DNA from 4 places in the Streptomyces sp. NPDC001941 genome. Region 3 is predicted to be linked to each of the others. Evidence: riboswitches for the same ligand, from Rfam matches in the RefSeq annotation. Region 3 holds a riboswitch; each other region holds the start of a gene.
The links. A riboswitch is a leader RNA that binds a small molecule or an ion and turns the genes downstream of it on or off. The one in region 3 is predicted to bind cobalamin.
Positions count from the first base shown of each region.

Region 1: another riboswitch for cobalamin. It lies ahead of metE (5-methyltetrahydropteroyltriglutamate--homocysteine S-methyltransferase); the one in region 3 lies ahead of ABT160_RS21250 (cobalamin biosynthesis protein).
Region 2: another riboswitch for cobalamin. It lies ahead of ABT160_RS34125 (ribonucleoside triphosphate reductase); the one in region 3 lies ahead of ABT160_RS21250 (cobalamin biosynthesis protein).
Region 4: another riboswitch for cobalamin. It lies ahead of ABT160_RS14380 (energy-coupling factor ABC transporter permease); the one in region 3 lies ahead of ABT160_RS21250 (cobalamin biosynthesis protein).

Region 1 is NZ_JBEOYE010000028.1:95,958-103,041, reverse strand. It holds gene metE (5-methyltetrahydropteroyltriglutamate--homocysteine S-methyltransferase) at 1-2,202, opposite strand, end outside; cobalamin riboswitch at 2,366-2,585, opposite strand; gene ABT160_RS20360 (MFS transporter) at 2,756-4,213, shown strand; gene ABT160_RS20355 (MarR family winged helix-turn-helix transcriptional regulator) at 4,283-4,810, shown strand; gene ABT160_RS20350 (GNAT family N-acetyltransferase) at 4,914-5,441, shown strand; gene ABT160_RS20345 (ATP-binding protein) at 5,510-5,983, opposite strand; gene ABT160_RS20340 (DUF4331 domain-containing protein) at 6,128-7,084, opposite strand, start outside.
Region 2 is NZ_JBEOYE010000070.1:31,128-38,211, reverse strand. It holds gene ABT160_RS34135 (GNAT family N-acetyltransferase) at 1-196, shown strand, start outside; gene ABT160_RS34130 (anaerobic ribonucleoside-triphosphate reductase activating protein) at 222-812, opposite strand; gene ABT160_RS34125 (ribonucleoside triphosphate reductase) at 809-2,596, opposite strand; cobalamin riboswitch at 2,643-2,792, opposite strand; gene ABT160_RS34120 (serine hydrolase domain-containing protein) at 2,963-4,342, opposite strand; gene ABT160_RS34115 (GNAT family N-acetyltransferase) at 4,511-5,374, shown strand; gene ABT160_RS34110 (helix-turn-helix domain-containing protein) at 5,901-6,455, opposite strand; gene ABT160_RS34105 (aryl-sulfate sulfotransferase) at 6,603-7,084, shown strand, end outside.
Region 3 is NZ_JBEOYE010000030.1:67,318-74,401, reverse strand. It holds gene cobO (cob(I)yrinic acid a,c-diamide adenosyltransferase) at 1-55, opposite strand, end outside; gene ABT160_RS21260 (putative cobaltochelatase) at 55-2,130, opposite strand; gene ABT160_RS21255 (cobyric acid synthase) at 2,211-3,716, opposite strand; gene ABT160_RS21250 (cobalamin biosynthesis protein) at 3,713-4,681, opposite strand; cobalamin riboswitch at 4,717-4,856, opposite strand; gene ABT160_RS21245 (DUF397 domain-containing protein) at 5,011-5,250, shown strand; gene ABT160_RS21240 (hypothetical protein) at 5,287-5,592, shown strand; gene ABT160_RS21235 (hypothetical protein) at 5,531-6,025, opposite strand; gene ABT160_RS21230 (helix-turn-helix domain-containing protein) at 6,064-6,936, opposite strand.
Region 4 is NZ_JBEOYE010000016.1:64,382-71,465, forward strand. It holds gene cbiQ (cobalt ECF transporter T component CbiQ) at 1-752, opposite strand, end outside; gene ABT160_RS14375 (energy-coupling factor ABC transporter substrate-binding protein) at 752-1,129, opposite strand; gene ABT160_RS14380 (energy-coupling factor ABC transporter permease) at 1,126-1,836, opposite strand; cobalamin riboswitch at 1,867-2,066, opposite strand; gene ABT160_RS14385 (PTS-dependent dihydroxyacetone kinase phosphotransferase subunit DhaM) at 2,132-2,533, opposite strand; gene dhaL (dihydroxyacetone kinase subunit DhaL) at 2,530-3,135, opposite strand; gene dhaK (dihydroxyacetone kinase subunit DhaK) at 3,201-4,193, opposite strand; gene mtnB (methylthioribulose 1-phosphate dehydratase) at 4,371-5,045, shown strand; gene ABT160_RS14405 (zinc metalloprotease) at 5,042-5,989, opposite strand; gene ABT160_RS14410 (hypothetical protein) at 6,200-6,529, shown strand; gene ABT160_RS14415 (CbtA family protein) at 6,620-7,084, opposite strand, start outside.

The sequences.
Region 1 (7,084 bases), on a different contig from region 3:
CCGCTCGGCGGGGATCGCCTCAAGGCCGGTGCGCAGCAGCGCGGCGGCCTCCTCGGCGCCGGGGACGCGCGGCGAGTGGATGTCGTACACGCCGGGGCCCGCCTCACGCGGGTAGCCGTGCGCCGCCAGCTCCCGGGCCACCTGCATGTGCGAGCGCGCCGCCTCCAGGCTGATCACGTCCGCGTCCAGGTCGTCGATGGCCTGCACGACGTCCCCGAACTCGGCGTAGCACATGTGGGTGTGGACCTGGGTCTCCGGCCGCACCCCGCTGGTGCTCAGGCGGAACGCCTCGGTGGCCCAGGCCAGGTACGCGGGGTGGTCGGCGGCGCGCAGCGGCAGGGTTTCGCGCAGCGCGGGCTCGTCTACCTGGATCACCGAAGTGCCGCTCTCCTCCAGGTCGTTCACCTCGTCGCGCAGCGCGAGCGCGACCTGGCGCGCCGTCTCGGCGAGCGGCTGGTCGTCGCGGACGAAGGACCAGGCGAGCATGGTGACCGGACCGGTCAGCATGCCCTTGACCGGCCGGTCGGAGAGGGACTGGGCGTACGAGGTCCAGCGCACCGTCATCGGCTCGGGGCGGGAGATGTCCCCGGCCAGCACCGGCGGGCGCACGTAGCGGGTGCCGTAGGACTGGACCCAGCCGTGCTGGGTGGCCAGGTAGCCGGTCAGCCGCTCGGCGAAGTACTGCACCATGTCGTTGCGTTCGGGCTCGCCGTGCACCAGGACGTCGATGCCGGTCTTCTCCTGGAAGGCGATGACCTCCTTGATCTCCGCCTCGATGCGCTCCTCGTACCCGGCCGTGTCGATCCGCCCGGCGCGCAGGTCGGCCCGGGCGACGCGCAGTTCGTCGGTCTGCGGGAAGGAGCCGATCGTCGTGGTGGGCAGCAGCGGCAGGCCCAGGTGGGCGCGCTGGGCGGCGGCCCGCTCGGGGTACGGCTGCGGTCGGCGGGCGTCCGCGTCGGTGACGGCGGCGGCGCGGGCCCGCACGGCCGGGTCGCGGGTGATGGGCGAGCCCGCGCGGGAGGCCAGGTCGGCCCGGTTGGAGGCCAGTTCGGGGGCGATCGCGTCGGTGCCGCTGCGCAGGCCCTTGGCGAGCGTGACGATCTCGTCCGTCTTCTGCCGGGCGAAGGACAGCCACCGCACGATCTGCGGGTCGATGTCCCGCTCCAGCGCCGCGTCCAGCGGCACGTGCAGCAGGGAGCAGGAGGCGGAGACGTCGACCCGGTCGGCGAGGCCGAGCAGCGTGCCGAGGGTGGCCAGGGACTTCTCCAGGTCGTTGACCCAGATGTTGCGGCCGTTGACCACGCCGGCGACCAGGCGCTTGCCGGGCAGGCCGCCGGCGGCCGCGAGCGCCGCGAGGTTGGCGCGCGCGGCGCCGGTGAAGTCCAGGGCCAGGCCCTCCACCGGAGCCTTGGCGAGGACCGGCAGAGCCTCCCCGAGCCGGTCGAAGTACGACGCCACGAGCAGCTTCGGCCGGTCGGTGGCGGCGGACAGGTCCCGCAACGCCCGCTCGGCGAAGCCCAGTTCGGCGCGGGTGCGGTCCTGGACGAGCGCGGGCTCGTCGAGCTGGACCCACTCCGCGCCCGCCGCGCGCAGATCGGCGAGCACCTCCGCGTACACCGGCAGCAGCCGGTCCAGGAGGGTCAGCGGCTCGAAGTCGGCCGGGACGCCGGGGGCGGGCTTGGCGAGCAGCAGGTAGGTGACCGGCCCGACCAGGACGGGCCGTGCCGCGAGCCCGAGAGCGAGCGCTTCCTTGAGCTCGGCGACCTGCTTCGAGGAGTCGGCCGTGAAGACGGTGTCGGGCCCCAGCTCCGGCACCAGGTAGTGGTAGTTGGTGTCGAACCACTTGGTCATCTCCAGCGGCGCGACGTCCTGGGTGCCGCGGGCCATCGCGAAGTAGCCGTCTAGCGCGTCGGCTTCGACGGCGGCGCGGTGCCGGTCCGGGACCGCGCCGACCATCACGGTGGTGTCGAGCACGTGGTCGTAGTACGAGAAGTCCCCGGTCGGGACCTCGCCGATGCCGGCCTCGGCGAGCCTGGTCCAGTTCGCGCGGCGCAGCCCGGCGGCGGTCGCGCGCAGCGCGTCGGCGGTGACGCGGCCCTTCCAGTAGCCCTCGATCGCCTTCTTGAGCTCGCGGTCGGCGCCCTGGCGGGGGTAGCCGTACACGGTGGCGCGTGCTGCCGCGGCTGCGGTCCTGCTGGTCACGGAGATCTCCTTCGAGAGACGTATCCCTGGGATCCCGGGGACGGCCGCGGGTGCGAAGGAGTGACGAGAGGGGGGCGGTACGGCGCGCGTCGAGGCGCTGTCGTCCACCCGCTCTTCACGCCGACCCGCCCACGAGGTCACCGGGATGTCCGCACGCGCGGGGAGCGCGTCCGGGCAGGTGGCAGGTCTTCGGACTCGCGGGCACGCCCTCAAGGAGGACACCTACTGGCCGTCGCTTCCCAGGCCCCTGTCTCGGGGTCCAGTGCGTATGACGGCGGTCGTTCCCGCTCACCGCTGCGGGGCAGTCCCGGATTCCCACCGGGTTCCCTCTTGCGACGCATCCCGCCTGGCGGACGGGGCGAACCAGCTGCGTGGATCACCCTACGTGCCCGCGCTCAAGGAACGCCAGAGCGTCCGGGCGCCCGAGCGCCCGTACGAGCTCCGACGTTTCGTTTGACATTCGAGATATCTGCCCACAGTCTTGAAGTAGCTCGACTGTCAAGTAAGCCGAAAGTCGAGCTGTATGGAAACCGAGAGACATCCGGGAGATCACATGTCCACGTCCAGCAGAACCGCCGCAGGGGCGCCGTCCCCCACCGCCCCCGCGCCAGGGGCCCACCCCAAGCGCTGGGCCGCCGCGGTCGTCATGATCATCGCCGCGCTGATGGACATGATCGACGGCTCGATCGTCAACACCGCGCTGCCCTCGATCGGCCGCGGCCTGGGTGCCGGTGCCGCCCAGCTGCAGTGGACCGTCTCGGCCTACATGCTCGGCTTCGCCTCCGCGCTGATCATCGCCGGGCACCTGGGGGACCGGTACGGCCGCAAGCCCGTGTTCCTGACCGGCGTCGGTCTCTTCGCCCTGGCCAGCCTCGCCAGCGCCACGGCCCCCGGCCCCGGGACGCTGATCGCGGCCCGCGCCCTCCAGGGCGTCGCCGCGGCCGTGCTGCTGCCGCAGGTCCTGGCCTCGTTCCGGACGCTGTTCGACGAGAAGGAGCGCGGCAAGGTCTTCGCCGTCTACGGGGCCATGGCGGGCCTCGCGGTCGCGGCGGGCGTGCTCCTGGGCGGCGTGCTGACCGACTGGAACCTGTTCGGCTGGGGGTGGCGCACCATCTTCGCCGTCAACGTCCCGGTCGCTCTCGTCGTCCTCGCGCTCGGCACCGCCTGGATCCCCGGCGGACAGGAGCGCGCCCGCGGCCGGATCGACCTGGTCGGCAACCTCGTCCTGGCCGCCTCGCTCGTCGCCATCGTCCTGCCGCTCGTCCAGGGGCGCGACAACGGATGGCCGCTGTGGGGCTGGCTGCTGCTCGCCGCCGGCGTCCTGGCGCTCGTCGCCCTGAGCGTCCTGGAGGCCCGGCGCGGCGTCGCGCACCCGCTGCTGCCCGTGGCCCTGTTCCGCAAGGCCGCCTTCAGCGCCGGACTCCTGGTCCAACTGGTCTTCTACGGCGGCATGTCCGGCTTCATGCTCGCCTTCACCATCTGGCTCCAGAACGGCCAGGGGTACACCCCCGTCCAGGCCGGCGTCCTCATGGTCGCCTTCTCCGGCGGCACGATCCTGTCCGCCCCGATGGTCGACGACCTGGTGGGCAGGCTCGGGCGTACGGTCCTGGTGCTCGGCGGCCTGGTCATGGCGGGCGGCTTCGCCTGGGTCCACCACGCCACCCAGCACGCCGGCGCGCAGCACACCGGCGCCTGGCCCCTGGTGCCCGGCCTCGTGGTCGCGGGCATCGGCCTGGGCCTGCTGATCATCCCGCTGGTCAACATCGTGCTCTCCGCCGTCCCCGACGGCCTGGCCGGCGGCGCGTCGGGCATCTTCTCCACCGCCCAGCAGTTCGGCGGAGCGCTCGGCGTCGCCGTCATCGGCAACGTCTTCTTCTCCCGCGCGGGCCACGGCCTGACCGACGCCATCAGCCACGCCGCGCTCTGGGCGATCGGCGCCTACCTGCTCTGCGCCGTGCTGTGCTTCGCGCTGCCCCGCAGGGCAGTCGGGGACCGCACCTCCGGAGCGTGACCGGACGTCCCACCCCTCTGGGGTAACTTGATGGTCGAGCCACAGGACTGTGAAGGGACCACGGGAGCCATGACCGCCGCCAGCCAGCAACCGCCCCAGCACCGGCTCGGCGAGGCCACCCGCGCCTACCAGGCCGCCGTCGACGACTTCGACCGCGAGCTCGCCCGTCACCTCGGCGTCAACGAGACGGACCTGCGCTGCCTGGAGATCCTCCTCCAGGAACTGCCCGAGGCCAGCCCCAGCCAGCTCGCCGACCGCCTCGGCCTGACCACCGGAAGCACCACGGCCCTCCTGGACCGCCTGGAGAAGGCCGGCTACCTGGCCCGCCAGGCGCACCCCACGGACCGGCGCAAGAGCGTCATCCGCGCCACCCCCGAGTTCCAGAAGACCGCGTACGCGCTGATGGCCCCGCTGGTCGACGAGGGCCAGCAGATGATCGCCGCGGAGTTCACCCCGGACCAGGTCGCCGTCATCGCCGACTTCATGGACCGGGCCGCGGGGCTCCAGCGGCGCCACATCGAACAGCTCAGGGCGATGCCCCGGGCGCGCACGGGCGGCAAGGCCGGCGGCAAGGTCGCCGGCCAGACCGCTCCGTAGGGCACCCCCCGCTCAGACCGCGCGCCCCGTCAGTCAGTACGCGGCGTCCCGGTACACCTAGGCTGGCACGTCCCGACCGCTCCACCACGACGAGGACCAGCACATGCAGCACAGCACCAGGATCCGCCTGATAGAGCCCGCCGACGCCGCCGTGATCGCCGCGCACCGGGTGCGGGACGCCGAGGCGTTCCGGCGGTGGGAGGCGGCCCAGCCCGAGGCGTTCTTCACCCCGGAGGGCCAGGAGGAGCGGATCGAGGGCCTGCTGGCAGGGCACAAGGCCGGCACGGTCTGGCCGGGCGTGGTGCTCGCCGACGACCAGGTGGTCGGGCAGGTCACCGTCGGCGGGATCCTGCCCCAGCCGCACCTGCGCCGGGCCTCGGTCGGCTACTGGGTCGCGACCACGGTCCAGGGCCGGGGTCACGCCGGGCGCGCCGTCGGCCTCGTCCTCCGGCTCATGGAGGAGGAGCTCGGCCTCCACCGCGCCGAGGCGGCCACCGACCTGGAGAACCTGGCGTCGCAACACGTGCTGCGGCGCAACGGGTTCAGCCCGTACGGCGTCTCGCACTCCTCGATCGTGCTCGACGGGAGCTGGCGGGACGCGCTGCTGTGGGAGCGGATCCTCGGCGACTGACCGGCGGCGCGATCCCCGTCACTCCGTACTCCTGATGGCTCGTCACCCCGGCGGCGAAGGGCGGGTGTTCAGGCCGCCGAGGGCCCGGCCGTGAGCGGGAACTCGCACCAGGCGGTGACGCCGCCGTCGTAGTGGCCCCAGGCGCCGCCCAGTTCGCGTACGAAGGCGTTGACCAGGAACAGGCCGCGGCCGGACTCGGCGAGCAGGGGTGCGGTGCGCGCCCGCGGGACGCGCTCCCGGGTGGGGTCGTCGATCTCGATGCGCAGCAGCCCGGCGCCGGTGCTCCAGGCGCGGCAGGCGAGCGTGGGGCCGGTGCCGTGGCGGACGGTGTTCCCGGCGAGCTCGGAGATGAGCAGCAGCACCGCGTCCGCCCGGTCCTCCGGCATCAGGCAGACGCGGTGCAGCCAGACCCGGACCGTGGTGCGCAGGGTGCGGACGTGTTCGGGGAGGCGTTCGGCGGACATGGCGAGTGCGGACCACGCGGGACCGCAGGGGCCGTCGTCGCCGTCGTCGGGCGGGGGGTTCGCGGGGAAAGGGCGCATGGCTGCTCCGTCGGGGGAGAGGGGGAGGGGCCGTGGCGGGGGAGGGGCCGGTTCACCGGGAGAGAGTCTTCACAGGGTGGCAGCGGGCCCGCAAAGGGCGCGTAAAGACCAGAACGCATCAAAGCGGCCAAGGCGTGTGGCTGGTCAGTGGGGCAGGGCGCGGTACGGGAACGTGCGCGTCGGCGCCTTGGCGGGCTTGTTGACCAGGCTCGGCGGGGTCAGCTTCTCGGTGGGGACGCCCCGCAGGCCGCCCATGATGATCCGCAGGTTGACCGCCTCGATGTCGTCTTCGAAGCGCCGGCCGTTGGGGAACCCCTGGGGGTCGCCGGCGAACATCGTGTACGGCGCGGGCTTCGCGGCGACCGGTGTCGACATGTTCAGCCGCAGCATCTCGGCCGGCCTGAGCCCCGCCGGTGCCGCGTCCTTGTTGAGGCTGTGGGCGTTGACCCCGGCCACGCCCCTGAAGACGTACGCGAAGAGGTCGTCGCGCGGTTCGGCCGGGGCCTTCGTGCCCGTCGACAGCTGTACGTTGCGCGCGGCGAAGGGCCTGCGGACCAGGTCGGTCAGGGTCGCCCAGTCCCCGTCGTCGTACGGCACGCGCGCCTGGTACTGGTCGGCAGTGCCCCCGGGGACGCCGATGACCGGGAGGCTGTCGGGCGCCATCGTCTCGACGAAGTGCGGCATGCCCATCCGGGACACCTGCACGTACGGGTCCGCGTCCGGGTCGTCGAGCCTGATCGAGCGGCGCGACGCCGTGGCCCAGATGCCGACCACTGGGTTGCGCGCCGGGTCCCCGCGCAGGGCGAGGGCCTTCTTGGGGACCTGGAGCGTCATCGTGCCCGCGTTGAACACGGCCGTGGGGTTGATCGACGGCGCGAACGGGATCGCGAGGCGCATCTTCACGTACAGCGCCGGATCGAAGAAGAACGAGTCCGCGATCTGCCCCACGTAGGTGCGGCCGCCGCCCGGGAGCGCCGCCGTGGCGTCCTTGCGCAGGGCGTCGTAGTCGGGCATCAGGCGTGCTCCCGCGTACGACGGCGCCACCGCGCCGCCGCCGACCAGGGTGCGCGGCGCCCGGCCGGGGCGCAGCTCCTGCAGCGT
Region 2 (7,084 bases), on a different contig from region 3:
CGCCGAGGAACGGGTGGCGCGGGCCGGGCGCGAACTGGTGCGCCTGGACTGCCTCGCGGACAACGAGCGGCTCAACTCCTACTACCTGCGCGCCGGTTACCGGGCGGTGGGCACGATGGAGGGCAAGCCGCAGCCCGGCGGCGTGCGCAAGTCGTACACGCTGATGGAGAAGCGGGTGCTTCCGGAAGGGAGTTGAGCCCGGTCGGGGCTCCCCCTGGGCCTCAGACCGCCCGCGCCGTCTTCAGTACGTGTCCGCGCACGCCCTGCCGCTCGGTCCAGGACCGCAGGGCGGTGACCCCGGCCGCGTCGAGCAGGTCCGGGTCGACGGTGGTGCGGACCTCGTGCGGCACCCCCGAGTCGAGCAGCAGCCGGAGCGAACGGGCCGCCGGGAACGCGCTGTTGGGGGTCGCGGTCACCTTCTCGTACGCCTCCGGGTGCGCCTTCACGTCAAAGCCGACCCAGTCGAGCAGCCCCTCCCCCAGGAGCTGCCCGAACCGGCGGGGGTAGGCGCCGCCGGTGTGCAGGCCCACGGCGAAGCCGAGGGCACGCGCCTGGCGCACGGCGTCGGCGAGCCCGGCCTGGAGGAGGGGTTCGCCGCCGGAGAAGACGACGCCGTCCAACAGGCCCCGGCGCCGGGCCAGATGGACCGTCACGGCGCCCCAGGACACGGCGGCGGGCACGCGCGGGTCGAGGAGTTCCGGGTTGTGGCAGTAGCCGCAGCGCCACGGGCAACCCTGGCAGAACACGGTGGCGACCAGGCGGCCCGGCCAGTCGCAGGTGGACAGCCGGGCCCAGCCGCCGATCCGGATCACGCGGGCGCTCCGGCCCGCTCCAGGAACGGCACGCGCTCCTCGTGCTCGCCGCGCTTGCCGATGTTGAAGGAGGACACCGGCCGGTGGTAGCCCATCACCCGCGTCCACACCTCGCACGGGGAGCCGCAGGTGGGGCAGTGGGGGTGCTCGCCCGCCAGGTAGCCGTGGTCGGCGCAGATGGAGAACGTGGGGGTGACCGTGAGGTAGGGCAGCGAGAAGCGCTCCAGGGAGCGTCGCACCAGCTCGCGGCAGGCCTCGGCGCTGGAGACGCGCTCGGAGAGGTAGAGGTGCAGCACGGTGCCGCCGGTGTACTTGCCCTGGAGTTCGTCCTGGCGCTCCAGCGCCTCGAACGGGTCGTCGGTCCAACCGACGGGCAGCTGGCTGGAGTTGGTGTAGTAGGGGTTGGCGTCGGTGCCGGCCTGGAGGATGCCGGGGTGGCGGCGGCGGTCCTCCTTGGCGAACCGGTAGGTGGTGCCCTCGGCGGGGGTGGCCTCCAGGTTGTAGAGGTGGCCGGTGCGCTCCTGGAACTCGACCATGCGGGCGCGGACGTGGTCGAGGAGGCGGACGGTGAGCGCGTGGCCCTCGTCGGTGGTGAGGTCGTGGGCGTCGCCGGTGAAGTTGCGGACCATCTCGTTGACGCCGTTGACGCCGATGGTGGAGAAGTGGTTGCGCAGGGTCCCCAGGTAGCGCTTGGTGTACGGGTAGAGGCCGTCGTCGATGAGGTCCTGGACCTTGACGCGCTTGATCTCCAGGCTCTCCACGGCGAGTTCGAGGAGCCGGTCGAGGGCGGCGAGGAGGGCGGGCTCGTCGCCCGGGTGCAGATGGCCCAGGCGGGCGCAGTTGACGGTGACGACGCCGAGCGATCCGGTCTGCTCGGCGCTGCCGAACAGTCCGTTGCCGCGCTTGAGCAGTTCGGTGAGGTCCAGCTGCAGGCGGCAGCACATCGAGCGGATCATGCCGGGGCTGAGCTCGGAGTTGATGAAGTTCTGGAAGTACGGCAGGCCGTACTTGGCGGTCATCTCGAACAGCCGCCGCGCGTTGTCGCTCTCCCACGGGAAGTCGCGGGTGATGTTGTAGGTGGGGATGGGGAAGGTGAAGACGCGGCCCCGGGCGTCGCCGCGGGTCATCACCTCGATGTAGGCGCGGTTGATCAGGTCCATCTCGGCCTGGAGCTCGCCGTAGGTGAAGTCCGCCTCCTCGCCGCCGATGACGGGGACCTGTGCGCGCAGGTCCTCGGGGCAGGTCCAGTCGAAGGTGAGGTTGGTGAACGGGGTCTGGGTGCCCCAGCGGGAGGGCACGTTGAGGTTGTGCACCATCTCCTGCACGCACTGGTGGACCTGTGCGTACGTCATGGCGTCCTTGCGGACGAACGGCGCCATGTAGGTGTCGAAGGAGCTGAACGCCTGGGCGCCGGCCCACTCGTTCTGCAGGGTGCCGAGGAAGTTGACGATCTGTCCGGCGGCGGAGGCGAAGTGCCTGGGCGGCGCGGAGTCGATCTGGCCGGGGACTCCGTTGAAGCCCTCGGTGAGCAGGGTGCGCAGGGACCAGCCCGCGCAGTAGCCGGAGAGCATGTCCAGGTCGTGGATGTGCAGGTCGCCCTCGCGGTGGGCGCGGCCGACGGCGGGCGGGTAGACCTCGTCGAGCCAGTAGTTGGCGATCATCTTGCCCGCCGAGTTGAGGACGAGGCCGCCGAGCGAGTAGCCCTGGTTGGCGTTGGCGTTCACCCGCCAGTCGGTGCGGTCCAGGTACTCGGTCACCGCTGCCACGGCGTCGATCTTGGTCACGTCGGCCCTCCCACGAGGCGTCCGGGGTGTGTCCTCCCCGGAGGTGTACGCGGGGAGGGCGTCGGCAGGTATCGGACTCGGGCCGCGGGTGCGGCCCCTACCGTTGCGGGGCAGTCCCGGCATCCGACCGGGTTCCCTGTTGCCTCGTCGGGGCGCTGCGCGCGCCGCCCGACGAACCGACGCCCGTCACACTACATCTGGTGCCATGTCCGACATGCCGACCGAAGATGTTGTGTGACTTCGGTCCATCAGGTCGGGACTTAGGGCCGGGACCAGGGTCAGTCGTCGGGCTCGGTCGCGCCGTCGGGCTCGGTCCCGTCGCGCGGTACGGTCCCGTCGCGCGGTACGGTCCCGTCGCCCGGGCGGTCAGCTCGTACGGGTGAAGAGGCGCCCCGCCAGGTCGACCCCGGTCACCCGCCCCGCCGCGTCCCGGGTGAAGAACCCCCGCTGCCCCTTCAGCCCGCCCTCGGTGATCACGTACTCGTCCCCCGCCTCGTCGCCGCCGCCCTCGGCGGGCAGGAAGCCCATCGGCTCGGCCGCGTAGTCCGGCGGCATCTCGGCGTCGGAGGCGGAGCGGACCTCGGGCTTGATGCCCACGGCGAGGGTGAGGCGCGCGCCGTCGGTGGCGATGTCGAGGTTCATCACGTCGTTCTGGTAGCGCCCGGCGACCTCGCGGGAGCGCGCGTCGTCGTACGCGACGGGCTCGGGGTCGCGCTCGACCAAGCCCAGGTAGTGCTCCAGGGCCCAGCGGACCACGGACTGGTTGAACGGGTAGCCCTCGGGGCCCGCGTTGGACAGGGACACCACCGCGAAGTTCCGCTCGGGAACGATCAGGAGTTCGGCGAACTGACCGTTGCCGGAGCCTCCGTGACTGATCGTCAGGACACCGTCGATCCACTTGAGGAACCAGCAGATGCCGAAGCCGTCGCCGAGGGTGCTGGCCCGCAGTTCCACGGTCTGCTCCCGCATGGCGCGCACCGACTCGGCGGGCAGGACTCCCTCGCCGTCGGCGAGGTGGAACTCGGCCCAGCTCAGCAGGTCCTCGACGGTGGAGATGCCACCGCCACCGGGGTTGTTGGCGCGCGAGGTGCCCCGGAAGGCCTTCCACGGGGTGGCCGCCCGCAGCCTCCCCTCCTCGTCCCGGACGTGCCCGACGGCGTACTTGCGGGTGATGACGTCGTCGAGGTCGAAGAAGGTGCTGCTCAGACCGGCGGGTTCCAGGACGAGCGAGGTCACGGCCCGCTCGTAGGGCAGGCCGGTCACGTTCTCGATGACGCGGCCCGCGAGGTTGTAGCCGGCCTGGCTGTAGGAGGCGCGCTCACCGGGGGCGGCGATGACCTCCAGGCGGTCCATCTGCTCGACGAACCCGGCGAGGGTCTCGTTGTCCTCGTCGGGGATCAGGTTCCAGTCGAGTCCCCCGGTGTGGTTGAGCAGCTGCAGGACGGTGATGCGGTCGGCGGCCTTCTCGTCGGCCAGCTTGAGGTCGGGGACGTAGCGGCGCACCGGGGCGCCGAGGTCGACCCTGCCCTCGGCGGCGAGGCGCACCAGGGCGGTGGCGGTGAAGGGCTTGGTGGTGGAGGCGACGGGGAAGAGCGTGCGCTCGTCCATGGGCAGCCCGTCCACCAGGGCGGTCGTGCCGTGCGAGGCGTACACCCGCTGCCCGTCGACGAGTACGCCGACCGCCGCTCCCGGCAGGCCGAACTCCTCGGCCGCCGCCTTCACGAAGTCCCGCAGCTCCTGCGCCATGACGTTCCCCTCTCGTCCCGAATCCTTGAGAAAACCGTGGGGGCCAGGACCCCCGAGCACTTGAACTAAGTGCAAGACAGAAGTTACGGCATCACTTGAACTAAGTGCAAGCATCGGGCGCCCATGGGATGCGGATCGGCGTACGGCTCAAGGCCTAGGGTCGAGGCCATGGCAACCCCTGAACTCGGCGGCGGCCCCGCCGGCACCCTCTTCTGCGGCCTGGAGCTCGCCGCCCGCATCGAGCGCGCGGAGACCGGGCTGATCACCGCGGGCGCCCGCGCCGCACTGGCCCGGCTGGGCCCGGACGCGGGATTCGTCACTCCGCTCGCGGGCGGCGCCGCCTGCCGCGCGGACGAGCACTCCCCGCTGAACAAGGTGGTCGGACTCGGCTTCGCCGGAGCGCCCTCCGAAGCGGAACTCGACGCGGTGGAACGGCGGTTCGCCGCGCTCGGCACCCCGGTCCAGGTGGAGCTCGCGCACGTCGCGGACCCGGCCGTGGGCGAGTTGCTGACCGGCCGCGGCTACCGCCTGGCCGGCTTCGAGAACCTCCTGGGCCGCGAGGTCACCGCACGGGACCGCGCGGCGACCGTCCCGGACGTCGAGGTCGGCGAGTCCGGGGACGAGGAGTTCGAGGCGTGGCTGGACACCGTGGTGGACGGGTTCGCGCACCCGGACACCCAGGGCGTCGCCTCGCACGAGGAGTTCCCCCGCGACGTGGTGGAGACCTCGGTGCGCGACATGAGCGCCGCCGCCGGGATGCGCCGCTACCTGGCGCGGGTCGACGGCGTGGTGGCCGGCGCGGCGAGCATGCGGGTGGTCGACGGCCTGGCGCAGCTGACCGGGGCGGCGACCCTGCCCGCGTACCGCCGGCGCGGCGTCCAGGCCGCACTCCTGACGGCCCGTCTGGACCGGGCGGCCGAGGAGAGGGCGGACCTGGCGGTCATCACGACGCAGCCGGCCTCCACGTCCCAGCACAACGCCCAGCGGCGCGGGTTCTCGCTGCTCTACACGCGGGCGGTGCTGGTGCGCTGACGCGCACGGCCCGTACGCGTACTCCGTACCGGAACCCGTGCCTCAACCCCAGGGTTGATCCACTCCACCCGGCGTACACCCCTGGTTGACCCTCGACCTCAACCCGCCACCCGACGCCGCGCACGCCCCCGGGCGCCTAGATTGCGGTGCGTGGCCACGGGGGACGGGAGACCGGGTCGCACCGCGTCACGGGGGCTGTGGCCCTCCGTCGTGTACGGACGACGGGGAGCGCGGCAGGCGCAGGGCACACACGTGCCCTCGGTGCGTCCCGCACCGTGGCTCCGGCACCGGGCGGCATCGACCGCCCGGGCCGGGGCCGCCACCACGACGAGCGCTTCCCCCGCACCCGCGGCGCCCCCGCACGTGACCGCGCGGGACTCGGCCCCGGTCGCGCGCGGTCACCCCGCCGGGCGGCTCCCGCCACGAGGGGCCGCCCGGCTCCCCGTACCGGCCCATGACCCGGATCTCCCTGCGCACCGAACGCCTCACCTCCGGCCACGCCCGGTCCGCCCGCGAGGCCCGCGCCTCACCCCCGGCCGCCCACCGCCACCAGGACCACCCGCGCGCCCTCGCCCACGGTGCGCCAGCGGTGTCGGACGCCGCCGGCCAGGTAGACCGTGTCGCCCGGCCCCAGCCGCAGGACCTTCCCCTCGGCCTCGACCTCCACCGCGCCGTCCGCCACGTACATCAGCTCGTCGCCGGGGTGGACGAACTCGCGGTCCGCCTCGTGCGCCCCGGTGAACTCCAGCGCGTGCAGGTCGTGGAAGCCGCGCACCAGCGGGCGCACCCCGGACGCCGGTTCCAGGCCGGCCCGCTCGTCCGCGCGCACCACGTCGACCGGCCGGGCGCGCGCGTCGGCGGCCGCCAGCAGGTCCACCGCCGTGGTCTCCAGGGCGTCCGCGACGCGCTGCAGCGAGCGCATGCTGGGGCGGGCCCGCTCGTTCTCGATCTGGCTGAGGAAGGGCACCGACAGGCCGCTGCGCTCCGCCACCGCCGCCAGCGTCAGGTCCAGGGCCCGGCGCCTGCGGCGCACCGCCGCCCCCAGGCCCGCGCCCGCCTCACCCGTACCGCCGTCACCCATGATCACCGACCTCCCCCGGCCACCCTACGCACCCGCGGGCCACGTTTCGTACGCCTGTCACACGGCCGACACACCACGCCCCTAGCCTCAAAGTCGCTTTGAACTTGTCAAAGAAACTTTGAGAAAGAAACGTTGAGGGAGTCAGCCATGCCCCGGGTCGACCAGAACCAGCGCCGCCGTCGCGGCACCGGACTCATCGCCCTCGATCCCGACGCCGCCTTCCCCGGGCTCACCCTCTTCGCCCCGCTCACCGGGGCGGGCGAGGTGTACCTGGTGGACCTGGCGGGCGAGGTCGTCCACACCTGGAAGCTGCCGTACCGTCCCGGCCGCCACGCGCGCGTGCTGCCCGGCGGGACGCTCGCGTACAACGGCGTGCTGCCCGGCGAGGACGCGCTCTTCCCCATGTGGCACAAGTACCGCGGCGGCGTGATGCTGCGCGCCGACCCGGACTCGTCCGTCGTCGCCGAGCACCGCGACCCGCTCCAGCACCACGACGCCCACCACCTCGACGACGGCGGGGTGCTGTACACGGCCCTGGAGCCGCTGCGCGGCGCCGACGCGGCGGACGTCCGGGGCGGGGTGCCCGGCTCCGAGGCGCACGGCGGCACCGTCTGGGCCGACACCATCAA
Region 3 (7,084 bases):
GCTGACGGGTCGTCAGGCCGTCCTGGGGCACCACGCTCGGCTGTCCCTGCGGCATCAGGCCGCCCTCCTCTGCGACGTCGCGGTCGCGTCCCGGACCAGACCCGCGATCGAGTCGGCCCTCAGTTCGTCCAAGGTCACTGCCGTACCGCCCAGTTCACGGGCGAGGTCGGCCGCCAGGCCGAGCCGCACGTGGCCCGACTCGCAGTCCACCACGACCGCCGCGACGCCCTCGGCCGCGTGCAGCCGGGCCGCCCGCGCGGCCAGCGCCACCGGGTCCGGGCCGCTGCCGGTCGCCCGCCCGTCGGTCACCACCACGAGCAGCGGCCGGCGCGCGGGGTCGCGCAGCCGCTCCACCCGCAGCACGTCGTGGGCCTTGAGCAGCCCGGCGGCCAGCGGGGTGCGCCCGCCGGTCGGCAGCCGCTCCAGGCGGGCGGCGGCCGCGTCCACCGACGACGTCGGAGGCAGCGCCACCTCGGCGTCCCGGCCCCGGAAGGTCACCAGGCCCACCTTGTCGCGCCGCTGGTAGGCGTCGAGCAGCAGCGAGAGCACCGCGCCCTTCACCGCGCTCATCCGCTGCCGGGCCGCCATCGAGCCCGACGCGTCGACGGCGAACAGCACCAGGTTGCCCTCGCGGCCCTCCCGGGTCGCCTGGCGCAGGTCGTCGCGGCGGACGACCAGGCCGGGCCCCGAGCGCCCGCGGGCCCGCTGGTGCGGCGCGGCGGCCCGTACCGTGGCGGCCAGGTGCAGCTTGGTCAGGGTGCCCCGGGGCCGCTGGGACCCGGTGGTGCGCCCGTGCTCGGTGCGGGCCCGCGAGCGCCGCCCGGAGGCCCCGTCGCCCAGGCCGGGCACGGTGAGCACCTTCGTACGGAACGGCTCGGCCGCCCCCACGGCGGCGCGCTCGCCAGGCCCGCCGCCGGACCGCGGCGCCTGCGGGGCCTCGGCCGGGGCCTCGGAGGGCCCGCCGGAATCCGGCCCCGCGTCCGGCCCCGCGTCCGACGGCGACTCCGGCTGCGACTCCGCGGCCGGCGCGTCGCCCTGCGGCGGCACCCCGCCGCCCCCGGGACCGCCGCCCCCGTCGGGACCCGGGTCCGGGTCGTCGTCGCCGCCCCGCTCGTCCTCGAACGGCTCCAGGGTGTCGTCGAGCTTGTCCTCGTCAAGACCGGGCGCGTCGAACGGGTTGCGGCGGCGGCGGTGCGGCAGCGCGAGCAGCGCGGCCTGCCGGACGTCCTGCGACGTCACCTCCGTACGCCCGTCCCAGGCGGCCAGCGCGGCGCAGGTGCGCGCCATCACGATGTCGGCGCGCATCCCGTCGACCTCGAACGCGGCGCAGGTGGCCGCGATCTGACGCAGTGTCACGTCGTCCAGGACCACCTCGGGGAGCAGCGCGCGGGCGGCGACGATGCGGGCCCGCAGGGCGCCCTCCTCGGCGGCCCAGCGCGCCGAGAAGCCGGCCGGGTCGTCGTCGTACCCGAGCCTGCGCCGCACCACCTCCACCCGCTGCTCCGGATCGCGCGACGCGGCGACCTCCACGGTCAGCCCGAAGCGGTCCAGCAACTGCGGGCGCAGCTCGCCCTCTTCGGGGTTCATGGTGCCCACGAGCAGGAAGCGCGCCGCGTGCCGTACGGAGACGCCCTCGCGCTCCACGTACGACGAACCCATCGCCGCCGCGTCCAGCAGCAGGTCGATCAGGTGGTCGTGCAGCAGGTTGACCTCGTCGACGTACAGGATCCCGCGGTTGGCCGCCGCCAGCAGGCCCGGCTCGAAGGACTTCACGCCCTCGGCGAGCGCCCGCTCGATGTCGAGCGCGCCCACCAGGCGGTCCTCGGAGGCGCCGACCGGCAGCTCGACCATGGCGGTCGGGCGCGCGGCCCCCGCCCCGGCTTCGTGCGGCCCGTCGGGGCACCGCGGGTCCGGCGCGCCCGGGTCGCAGGCGAACCGGCAGCCGGGCACCACGTCGATGTCGGGCAGCAGCGCCGCGAGCCCGCGCATGATGGTCGACTTGGCGGTGCCCTTCTCCCCGCGCACCAGCACGCCGCCGATGGCCGGGGAGACGGCGTTGAGCAGCAGGCTCAGCCGCATGTCGTCCATCCCCACCACCGCGGTGAAGGGGTACTGCGCGGTACCTGTCATCCCAGTGCCTGTCATCCGAACCTTTCCTCCCGCAACGCCTCGTCCCTCTCCCGGCGGGCCCCCGCCCGCCCGTGTCCCGCTCACGGCGCCCCCGGCGGCACGAACGGCAGCCCGGCGGGCACCCCGTCCTCGATCAGCCGCAGCAGGGCGTCCGTGTCCGCGTGCTCCTCGATCAGGTCCCCGAGCCGGTCCAGCTGCTCCTCGCGCAGCGCCCCGAACGAGGTGTCGGGCGCCGGCACGAACCGCCGCCCCGCGTCCCGCGCGACCCGGGCCAGGAACGCCCGCCGGAACGCGTCGCCCTCCAGCGACCCGTGCCAGTGCGTCCCCCAGACCGCGCCCACCCGGCAGCCGTCCAGGAACGGCTCGCCGCCCAGCACCTCGGCGACCCCGTGGTGGATCTCGTACCCCTCCACCGGCTCGCCCAGGGCCGAACCCACCGGCCGGGCCAGCGTCTTGTCCGCCGCGAACCGCACCCGTACGGGCAGCAGCCCGAGCCCTTCGACGGTGCCGGCCCGCGACTCCACCTCGTCCTCGATCCGCTCGCCGAGCACCTGGAAGCCGCCGCAGATCCCGAGCACCGGACGCCCCTCGGCGGCCCGCCGCAGCAGCGCGTCCGCGAGCCCCCGCGAGCGCAGCCACTCCAGCGCCCGCACGGTGCCCCGGGTACCGGGGACCACCACCAGGTCCGCGTCCACCAGCTCCTCGGGCCGGTCCACGAACCGCACCACGACGCCCGGTTCGGCCGCCAGCGCGTCCACGTCCGTGAAGTTCGACATCAGCGGCACCGCGCACACCGCGACCCGCAGCACGTCCTCGCCGACCGGCGGCGCCACCACCGACTCGCGCACCGCGCCCCGCAGCGACACCCGCAGGCCGTCCTCCTCGTCGATGCCGAGGCCGTGCGCGTACGGCAGGACGCCGAAGGTGCGCCGCCCGGTCAGGCCGCGCAGCATCTCCAGGCCCGGCTCCAGGAGCGTCACGTCACCGCGGAACTTGTTGACCAGGTAGCCCGCGACCAGCTCCTGGTCCTCGGGGGACAGCAGCGCCGTGGTGCCGAAGAACTGGGCGAACACCCCGCCGCGGTCGATGTCGCCGACCACCACCACCGGGAAGCGCGCGGCCCGCGCGATGCCCATGTTGACGATGTCGGTGCGGCGCAGGTTGATCTCGGCCGGGCTGCCCGCGCCCTCGCAGATCACCGCGTCGTAGTCGCGCCGCAGCTCGGCCAGGCACGCGGTGACCGGCTCGAACAGCTCCTTCTGCCGGTTGCCGTGGTAGCCGCGCGCGCTCATCTCGCCCACCGGGCGGCCCATCAGGACCACCTGGCTGGAGCGGTCGGAGCCGGGCTTGAGCAGCACCGGGTTCATCAGCGCCGTCGGCTCGACCCGGGCGGCCTGCGCCTGCATGGCCTGGGCCCGCCCGATCTCGGCGCCCCCGCGGGTGACGAACGAGTTCAGGGACATGTTCTGCCCCTTGAACGGCGCCACCTTCGCGCCCTTGCGCGCCAGCCAGCGGCAGATGCCCGCCGTGACGACGCTCTTGCCCGCGTCCGACGTGGTCCCCGCGACCAGGAGCCCGCCACTCATGCCTGCCTCCGCTTCCGCGGGGCGCGCGCGGCGAGCAGCCGGGCCCCCGCACACACCACCAGGGTCAGCGCGCCCACCCGGCGCGACAGCCGTACGGCCCGTTCGACGTCCGCCACTTCCACGTCCCGCCCCTCCGCGTTGAGCACCGGCCGGTGCTCGACGCGCCCGCCGTACGCGAGGGTCCCGCCGAGCCGCACGCCCAGGGCCCCCGCGAAGGACGCCTCCACCGGGCCCGCGTTGGGGCTCGGGTGCTTCCCCGCGTCGGCCCGCCAGGCCCGTACGGCTCCGCGCGCGTCGTCCCCGGCGAGCGCGGCCAGCACCGCGGTGAGCCGGGCCCCGGGCCAGCCGGCCACGTCGTCCAGGCGGGCCGAGGCCCAGCCGTAGCGGAGGTGGCGCGGGGACCTGTGGCCGACCATCGCGTCCAGGGTGTTCACGGCCCGGAAGGCGAGCAGCCCGGGCACCCCGGCGACCGCGCCCCAGACCAGCGCGCCGACCACGGCGTCGGAGGTGTTCTCGGCGACGGACTCCACGACCGCGCGGGCGATCCCGGGCCCGTCCAGCGCCTGCGGATCGCGCCCGCACAGGTGCGGCAGCCGCTCCCTGGCGACCTCGACGTCCCCGGCGGCCAGCGCCCCGGCGACGGCACGCGCCTCGCGGCCCAGCGTCGTACCGCCGACGACGGCCCACACGGACGCGGCGGTCAGCGCGGCGGCGGCCACGGGGCGGTCGCGCACGGCGCGCGACGCCAGGACGCCCGCGCCCGCGGCTCCACCGGCGCACACCACCGCGTGCAGTACGCCCCAGCCGCGGTGGTCGTGCCACAACGCGCCCTCGACGCTCTGGGCCGCCCTCCCGAAGAGGGCCACCGGGTGTCCGCGCCGGGGATCGCCGAGGATCCGGTCGGCCACCAGTCCGGCGGTGGCCCCGTAGACGAAGGCAGGCGTGGTCGAACGGCGGCCGGGCATGGCGCTGTGTCCTCACTCAGGGTCCGCGCCCTGGCTCGACGTGACCGGCGGCGAGAGTTCCTGGCTCGTCCGGCACTCGGCCGGACTGACAGTGGCGGGACCGCGCCGGATTCCCACCGGCTTCCTCTGCTGCCGCCGTAAACGGCCCCGGCAGTCCACCACGCAGCGCGAATGCCCGTCAACTCGCCTTGACCTGCGACGAAGGACGCAAGGAGCGCCGCACGCGGCCGATTTGCGCGCACGCGCCGTGCGTCCGCCCTTCCTCTGCCGGGAAGACTGCCCCATACAGAACCGAACAACAGAGCGCCCGCAGGACGTTCGACGTCGGGGTGCTGACACTCGAGCAGGGGGAGATCAGTGTGTTCGACGACCAGCCGGGCGCACGGACCTGGTTCAAGAGCAGTCACTCCGCGGGCGGCGAGAACGACTGCGTGGAAGTCGCACGGGGGCGCGCCTCGGTGTCCGTGCGCGACTCGTGGCACCGCCGGGGGCCCGTACTGGTCTTCCCCGCCGACGCCTGGCGTGGTTTCCTGGCGGGACTCGCGTCACCGGGCGGTGCCTGTGAGTGACGATGATCCACCCGCAGAGCAGGAGGTGGACGGCAGATGCCTGATCCGGCCAGTGGTTCGGTCCCGCAGCGGACGAGCCCACCAGCGGAAGCCCGGGGGTCCGGGCTCTCCGAGGCGGGCGAACTGGGTCTGTACGGGATGGTGAGCGGCGTGCTCGCGGTGGGCGCGGGGGCGGCCCTCGCCCTCCTGGTGCCCGGCGTCGAGGCCCGGCTCGCCGTGTGGATGGTGGTCACGGTGCTGATCTCGGTGGCGGCCGGGCTGTGGTGGGGGTTCACCCCGGTCACGGTGCGTTCGCGGGTCCTGGGCCGGGTCCTGTCGCCGGGCGAGAAGCGGAATCCGTAGCCGCCGGGCTCCCCGGCGGAGCCTGGTCGAGACGGGCGCCCAGCGCCCGGCCCACCCGCGCGGCGGCGACGCTGGTCAGCGCCGCCCCGGTGACGCCCGCCGCGGCGGTCCACACGGGACCGCCGCCCAGTCCGACCCGCAGGGTCGACGCGGTGTGCACGGCCAGCGCCAGGCAGAGGAAGAGCAGGCTGCCGCAGGCGGTGCCCAGCAGCAGCCGGACCTTCAGCAGCCGTATCTCCCCGTCGCGCCGGGCGGTCTCGATCCGGATCAGGGCGTCCGTCCAGTCCGGGCTCTGCATCGCGTACGCCTTGAGCGTGGTGTCCTCGACGCCGTCGGGCTGGTCCGGTCCGGAGGAGGCGTCCGCGTCGCCGACCGTGACGGGCCGGGCCGTGCGGAGCCGTTGCCACCATTCGCGCCACTCGGAGACCGTCATCGGCCCTCCCTGGTCCTGCCGGGTCGTCCCCCGGGAAATCAGTCGTCTGCGGGGTCGCCGCCCAGGGCGGCGATGCGTGCGTCGAGCAGGGCGGTCAGGTCGTCGCCCCGTACGGAGAGCTTGGTCATGGTGGCGAACGTCTCCTGGTACCGCGCGGTCAGGTCCAGGTCGTCGCGGTTGGTGAGGCTGCCCATCGCCGTCTCCAGGTAGAGCAGGTCGTCGTCGTCCCGGAAGGTCAGGACGATGAACGGGCTCGACGAGCCGAAGAGGGCGCCGACGGCGAAGGGCAGCACGCTCAGCCGCACCCGCGGGTCCCCGGCCCGCCGCTTGAGTTCCTTGAGCTGGCGGCGCAGCACGTCGGCACCGCCCACCTGCCGGTACAGCGCCGACTCGTCGACGACGAAGTGGGTCTCGGGCCCCTCGTCGTTGTCCAGGATCCGTTCCTGACGGGTCGTGCGCAGCTCGACCGCGCGCCGCAGCTGGCTGCCGTCCGCCTGGCGGGAACCGAGCAGGGCGGAGGCGTACTCGTCGGTCTGGAGCAGCGCCGGGACCAGCACGGGGTGGAACGTCAGCAGGGTGTGCGAGGCGCCCTCGTACCCCAGGTACTGCGCGAACTGGGGGTGCAGGAAGTCGTTGTAGTGCGCCCACCAGGAGGGCCCCTTGGAGCCCCGGGCGGCGGTCTCCAGATCGGCGACGTCGGCCGGGTCCGTCACCCCGTACAGCTGGAGCATCGCCCGCAGGTCGGTCACGGTCAGCGAGACGGAACCCGCTTCGATCCGCAGCACCTTGCTGAGCGACCACTCGAGCGCGGCACAGGCGTCCGCCTGCGTGAGGCCGGCCTCTTCGCGGGCACGGCGCAGCGCGATGCGCAGTCGCCGGCGGTTCAGGCTCGGATCCACGTCCCGGGTCATGGCGTTCCTACTTCCTTGCTGTTCGGCAGTTGGCTTCCAGGCCGGTGTCGAAAGGCCAAGTGCGAACAGGCATAGGTAGGTTGGACGCTATCTAGCTGACGTACGCCAGTATGACACATGTCTTTTCGAGACTGGTCCCTCTGTGACG
Region 4 (7,084 bases), on a different contig from region 3:
GACCCTTCCAGTACGAGTTGCAGGACCAGGCTCAGGGCGACGACGCCCGCGAGCAGCGCGGCGCTCGCCGCGAGGAACCGGCGCGAGACCCGCGCCTCGGGCACCAGCACCCGCAGCGTCCCGTCGTAGCCGCGCCCGGCGAGCCCCGTCTGCAGGCGCTGGGCCCGGTCGAAGGCCCGGACGAACGCGGTGGCGGTGAGCCCGGCCAGCGAGCGCCAGGCCGCCGCCCGGGTGGTGGCCCCGAGCCGGGCGGCCTGCGCCTGGCGGATCCGCGCCACCGCGTCGAGCAGCAGGAACGAGATCCGGTACATCACCAGCGCCACGTCCACCACCGGCGCGGGCACCCCGGCGCGCACCAGCCGGGGCAGCACGTCCGAGACGGGCGTGGTGAACGCGAAGAGCAGCACCCCCAGCGAGGCCGCCGAGGTGCGCAGCAGCAGCTGGCCTGCGTGCGCCGGGCCGTCCGGGGCGAGCGTCACGAACCCGCCCGCCCCGCCGACCTGGAACAGCAGCGGCACCGCGCCGGTCACGCAGAAGCCCAGCGGCACCCGGAACGCCCGCCACAGCAGCCGGGGCGCCACCCCCGCCGGTCCGAGCAGCACCGCCAGGGTGGCCGCCGCGACCAGCGGGGCGCCGGGCCACGGCGGCAGGCAGACCGCGGCGAGCGTCAGGCCGAGCCCGAGGACGGCCTTCTCCAGCGGGTGGCGGCGGCGCCAGCGGTTGCCGTGCGCCGCCGCGTCGATCGGCAGCATCAGGAGGAAGCCGGGCTGCCGTCGGCCGCGGGACCGGCGACCTCGTGCCCCTCGCCGTCCGCCGGGCCGGCCAGCGCCCGCGCCTCGCCCTGGCGGCGGCCGCGCCGCAGCCCGAAGTAGTAGGCGAGGACGCCCGCGCCGAGCGCGGCCTGGAGGGCAAACAGCGCCGACTCGATCTCGCCGGACGGCGGTTCGTACAGCGGCGAGAACCAGGGCTCGTAGTCCGGCTCCAGCTCGGTGATGGCCGTCTCCGCCTGCGCGTCGGCGCCGGCGAACGGCTCCTCCTTGTGGTCGCCCAGGCCCAGCGCCAGCGGCAGCACCGCCAGCGCGGCCACGACCAGGAGCAGCAGCGTGTTGATCTTCGCGTTGCGGCTCACCGGGCCACCGCCTCGGGCTCGGCGGGAGCGCCCTTGCGGCCCGCACCGGTCAGCAGCACGCCGAGCCGGGTCAGTTCGCCCTTGCTCGACTGCACCAGCAGCCGCATCACCAGGACGGTGAGCAGGCCCTCGCTCACGGCCAGCGGGATCTGGGTGAGCGCGAAGATCGACCCGAACTTGCCCAGCGAGCCCAGGAAACCGCCGGCCGGGTCGGGGAACGCCAGCGCCAGCTGCACGCTGGTGACGCAGTACGTGGACAGGTCCGCGACGAACGCGCCGAAGAACACCGTCACCATCAGCGGCACGTCGAACCGCCGCAGCAGCCGGTACACGCCGTAGCCGGCCCAGGGCCCCACGATCGCCATCGAGAAGGCGTTGGCGCCCAGCGTGGTCAGCCCGCCGTGCGCCAGCAGCAGCGCCTGGAACAGCAGGGTCACCGTGCCGAGCACCGCCATGATCGGCGGCCGGAACAGGATCGCGCCGAGCCCCGTCCCGGTCGGGTGCGAACAACTACCCGTCACCGAGGGAATCTTGAGCGCGGAGAGGACGAAGGTGAAGGCGCCCGAGGCGCCGAGCAGCAGGGTGGACTCCGGGTTCGCCCGGACCTCGCGGGTCAGGTTCCGCACGCCGTGGACGACGAACGGCGCGGCGGCGGCGCCCCAGGCGGCCGCGTGCAACGGGGGCAGGTAGCCCTCGGCTATATGCATGGGTGAGTGAGACCTCTCCAGCACCTCGTGGATGGACAACGCGCCCTGGCCGGTCTCCTGGCTGACGGTGTTTCCGCCCGGCTCCGCCTTCCCAAACGCCCCGGGCGGTCACCCGGGGCGATCCAGTGGCTCCCCGCGAGGGGGGATGGAGCCGGACCTCCCGATCACAGTGGCGAGGGCCGCACCGGTACTCCACCGGTTTCCCGTACACCAAGGCCCTGTGACACTAGTGCTCCCACCAGGCACATCACAACCCGCGCCGCTCCGGGCGCGGGTCGTGACCGCGTCCCGGGCCTCACGCCTTGCGGTAGTCGTACGCCTCCGTCGCCGCCGCCCCGACCGCCGCCAGGTCCGCGCCCGCCGACGCCGCGACCACCGCCGCGACCGCGCCCTCCACCAGCGGCGCGTCCACCAGCCGGGTCGATCCGGGCAGTTCGTCCCCGTCGGCGAGCAGCGCCTTCACGGTGAGGACCGCGCTGCCCAGGTCCACCAGCACCGCCACCCCGGCGCCCCGGTCCACCTCGGCCGCGGCCCGCGCGATCAGCTCCGCGCTGGTGCCGAGCCCGCCGTCCGCGGTGCCGCCCGCCGCCGCCACGGGCACCTCCGCGGCGCCGCCCGCCAGACCCCTGGCCAGCTCCGCGACGGCCGTCGCGACGGCGGCGCTGTGCGAGACGAGGACGATGCCCACCGGGTTCACGCGGCCTCCCCGGCGGTCCCGGCCAGCGCGGCGAGGAGCAGCGCGGCGGAGGTGGCCCCCGGGTCCTGGTGCCCGACGCTGCGCTCGCCCAGGTAACTCGCCCTGCCCTTGCGGGCCCGCAGCGGCACGGTGTCCGCCGCGCCCCGCCCGGCCGCGCCGGCCGCCGCGGCGAACGACTCGCCCAGCGCCTCGGCCGCCGGACCCAGCGCGTCCAGCATCGTCTTGTCCCCGGGCGCGGCGCCGCCCAGCTGGGCCACCGCGGCCACCCCGGCGGCGAACGCGGCCGCCAGCGCGGTGCGGTCCACCTCGGCCGCCTCGCCCAGCTCCTTGCCGGTGCGGCGCAGCAGCGTCCCGTACAGCGGACCCGACGCACCGCCCACCGTCGAGATCAACTCCCGCCCGGCCAGGGTGAGCACGGCCCCGGGCGTCGCGGGCTCCTCCCGCGCGAGCACGTCCGCCACGGCGGCGAACCCGCGCCGCAGGTTGCTGCCGTGGTCGGCGTCGCCGATCGCCGAGTCGAGCTCGGTCAGCCGGTCGGCCTCCCGGTCCACCGACGCGGCGACGGCGGTCAGCCAGCGGCGGAAGAAGTCCGCGTCCAGCACTGTCACTTCGGGCACTCCCACGATCCGCTCCGTTCCCCGTCCCGTCTTCCCGTCTCTTCCCGCCCTCAGCAGCCCCACCGCAGCGCGGGCGTGCGCACCGGCGCGTCCCACAGCCGCAGCAGCTCCTCGTCCACCGCGCACAGCGTCACCGAGCAGCCCGCCATGTCCAGCGAGGTCACGTAGTTGCCGACGAGGGTACGGGCGACGGGCACCCCGCGCTCGGTCAGCACCCGCTGCACCTCGGCGTTGAACCCGTACAACTCCAGTAGCGGCGTGCCGCCCATGCCGTTCACCAGGGCCAGCACCGGGCCGTCCGGGCGCAGGTCGTCGAGGACCGCGTCCACGGCGAAGTCGGCGATCTCGCGGGAGGTCATCATGGCCCGCCGCTCCCGGCCGGGCTCGCCGTGGATGCCGATGCCCAGCTCCAGTTCGCCCGCGGGCAGGTCGAAGGTGGGGCTGCCCTTGGCGGGCGTGGTGCAGGCGCCGAGCGCCACGCCGAAGCTGCGGGTGCGCTCGTTGACCCGCCGGGCGACCGCCTCGACCCGCTCCAGCGGCGCGCCCTCCTCGGCCGCGGCGCCCGCCAGCTTCTCCACGAACAGGGTGCCGCCGGTGCCGCGCCGGCCCGCCGTGTACAGGCTGTCGGCCACCGCCACGTCGTCGTCCACCAGGACCCGGGCGACCCGGACGCCCTCGTCCTCGGCGAGTTCGGCCGCCATGTCGAAGTTCAGCACGTCCCCGGTGTAGTTCTTCACCACGAACAGCACCCCCGCGCCGCTGTCCACCGCCGCGGCGGCCCGCACCATCTGGTCGGGCACCGGCGAGGTGAACACCTCACCGGGGCAGGCGGCCGACAGCATGCCGGGACCCACGAACCCGCCGTGCAGCGGCTCGTGCCCGGACCCGCCCCCCGACACCAGGGCCACCTTCCCGGCCACCGGGGCGTCCCGGCGGACCACCACCCGGCGCTCCACGTCCACCGTCAGCTCGGGGTGCGCGGCGGCCATCCCGCGCAGCGCGTCCGCGACGACGGTCTCCGGCACGTTGATGAGCATCTTCACGGAGTACCTCCAGGTGAGTGACTGCCCGCCCCGCTCACCATAGTTCGTCCCCCCGCGATCCCCCCGCGTTCCCCGGGCGGGATCCGGCCCCGGGCGTCCCGGCGGGCCCTTCCGTGCTCTGGCCTGTCCGGCCCGCTTCCGGTACGAGTGGGACACCCATCCGGCAAAGGGGGACCCGTGCACCGTTCGACCCTGTCCTCGGGCATCCAACTGGCCCACGCCGCCAAGGCGTTGTACGAGCGCGGCTGGATGCCCGGCACCTCGGGCAACCTCTCGGTGCGGCTGCCCGAGCCCGGCGGCCTCGCGCTGATCACCGCGGGCGGCCGGGACAAGGGCGAGCTCACCGTCCAGGACATGGTCGAGATCAGCGTCGCCACCGGCGTCCTGGCCCGCCCGGCCCGGCTCGGCGCGTCCCCGGAGTCGGTGCTGCACGCCGCGCTGTACCGGACGACCACCGCGGGCGCGGTGATCCACGCCCACTGCCCGTACGCCACCGCCGCGGCCACCCTCACGGCGCGCGGCCGGAAGGCCGCCGAGCCCCGCCACCTGCGCCTGGAGCGCTTCGAGTTGCTCAAGGGCCTGGGCACCGGCGACCCGGACCGGGTCGACGTGCCGGTGCTCGCCAACCACGCCGACGTGGAGCGCGTCGCCGACGACGTCGAGGACCTGCTCGACACCGCCGACGACCCGCCCCCGGTCCTGCTCATCGCCGACCACGGGGCGCTGGCCTGGGGCGCGGACCTGGCCCGCGCCCGCGACCACCTCGAACGCCTGGAGTCCCTCTGCCAGTTGGCCCTGCTGACGCGCGGCGCCGGGCCCGCCCTCGACGGGCCCGCCACCGGTAGTGACTAGCGCTTGGCGAACGAGGACCGCGCCCCGTCCAGGGTCGCGTCCACGCGCGCCTTCTGGCCGCTCGTGAACATGAACATCGCCGCGTCGTCGGTGTAGTCCATGTAGTTCATGAACATGTCCCCGTTCGGCCCGTTGTTGCAGCTCAGCTTGGGGAAGGTGGGCTTGCCGCCGTTGGGCCCGCCCTGGTTGGGGGTGTCCGCGACGTGGTCCGTGCCGCTGCAGCCGGTGCCGTCGTCGCCCCAGATGTGGAACAGGTTCAGCCAGTGCCCGATCTCGTGGGTCGCGGTGCGGCCCCCGTCGAACGGCGCCGCCGCCGTGCCCGTGGTGCCGAACCCGGAGTGCAGGATCACCACGCCGTCGGTCTCCGCGGGCCCGCCGGGGAACTGCGCGTAGCCCAGCAGACCGCCGCCCAGCGGGCACACCCACATGTTGAGGTACCGGTCCGCGGGCCAGGCGTCGTGCCCGCCGGTCGCCGCGGACTTCACCGCGTCGTCCGCGCCGAAGCCCGCCGTCTGCGTCTCGGTCCTGGTGATCCCGCTCGTCGGCTGCCCGTCCGGGTCGGTCGAGGCCAGCTCGAACTCCACCAGGCAGTCGGCCACCCGGTCCTGCCAGACCGCGGGCACCTGCGACACGTCCGGGTTGAGCGCGCGGAAGTCCCGGTTGAGGACGTCGATCTGGCTGGCGACCTGGGCGTCGTCGACGTTCTGCTCGGCGGTGTTCCAGACGACGTGGACGACCACCGGGATGCGGATGACGCCAGTGCGCTCCGGCTCCTCCTGCCCGGTCTCGTACCGGAACGCCCGGTTCTCCACCGCGGCGCGTGCGGCTGAGTACCCGGAGACGGTGCTGAGCAGCCTGCGGTGGACCTCCATGGTCCCGCAGTCGCGCCTGGTGGGCGTCCCTGCGGATGCCGAACGGTCCTGGGGCTCCTGGGAATCGGGCACGCTGCGCCTCCTCGCTTCGCCGCGGAGTGCGGCCGTGGACGGTGAACGCGGGCCCGGTAGGGATACAGTAGTCGCCCGGCCCCGCGAACGTGACCCGTGTCACAGTATTCGGGGCAAGTGCCACGACGGATTCCGTATGGGACCGGCGCGTCCGGGTACCGGCACCCGTTTCGGCACGGGCCAGGAGAGGCCGGGAGAGGGAGGACGGGCATGGCGCAGGAGCGACCCGGGCTGCCCGAGGGGCTGTTCCGGCACTGGGTGCACTCGTTCGAGGAGGACACCGGGGACGTGCGCGTCTACCGGCCCGCCGACTACCCCTTCCCGCCCGCCCGCGGACGGCGCGGCCTGCGGCTCGCTCCCGACGGGACGTTCACCGACCACCCGCTGGGCCGCGGTGACGCGCCGGACGCGGTGCCGGGCCGCTGGCAGGAGGCGGCGGGCGGGCGGCTCGCCGTGACGTTCGCCGACCCCGGCCGCCCGGACCGCACCCTGGAGGTCGTGGAGGTCGGCGACGAGGTGCTCAAGGTCCGTACCGTCTGAAAGGCCCTCGTGTACCGGGCGACCGGCCCGGTACGCGCGAAGGCCGCCGGTCGCGCCACCGGCGGCCCCTCGCGTACGTGCCTGCGTCCCTCAGTGCGCCGCCACCGCGGACTCGGCGGCCTCGCGCGAGCGCACGCGTCCGGGCTCCACCACCCGCTCCGCGAGCGCGCCGAAGACCAGGCCGAACGAGGACCACAGCAGCGCCTGGATGCCGAACGACGCGAGCCGGAAGCGCCACAGCGTGTCCGGCGGGAAGTCCTTGGGCAGCTCGTTCACCACCGGCAGGAACGCCATCGCCACCGCGATCACCACCACGAACGCGGCCACCGCCGCGATCGAGGCGTTCCAGTTGCCCCACCGCGGGGCGAGCCGGCGCCCGAGCAGCGTCGCGCCGAGCGCGAGCAGCACGGACAGGGCGATCATCAGGAAGAACAGCGTGGTGCGTTTGGCCAGGGTGTCCGGGTCGCCCACGGCGGGCGGGTTCGCCGGGTACTTCAGCGACGGCACGAAGTACACCGTGACGTACGCCGCGAGCGCGACCAGAGCGGCCGTGGC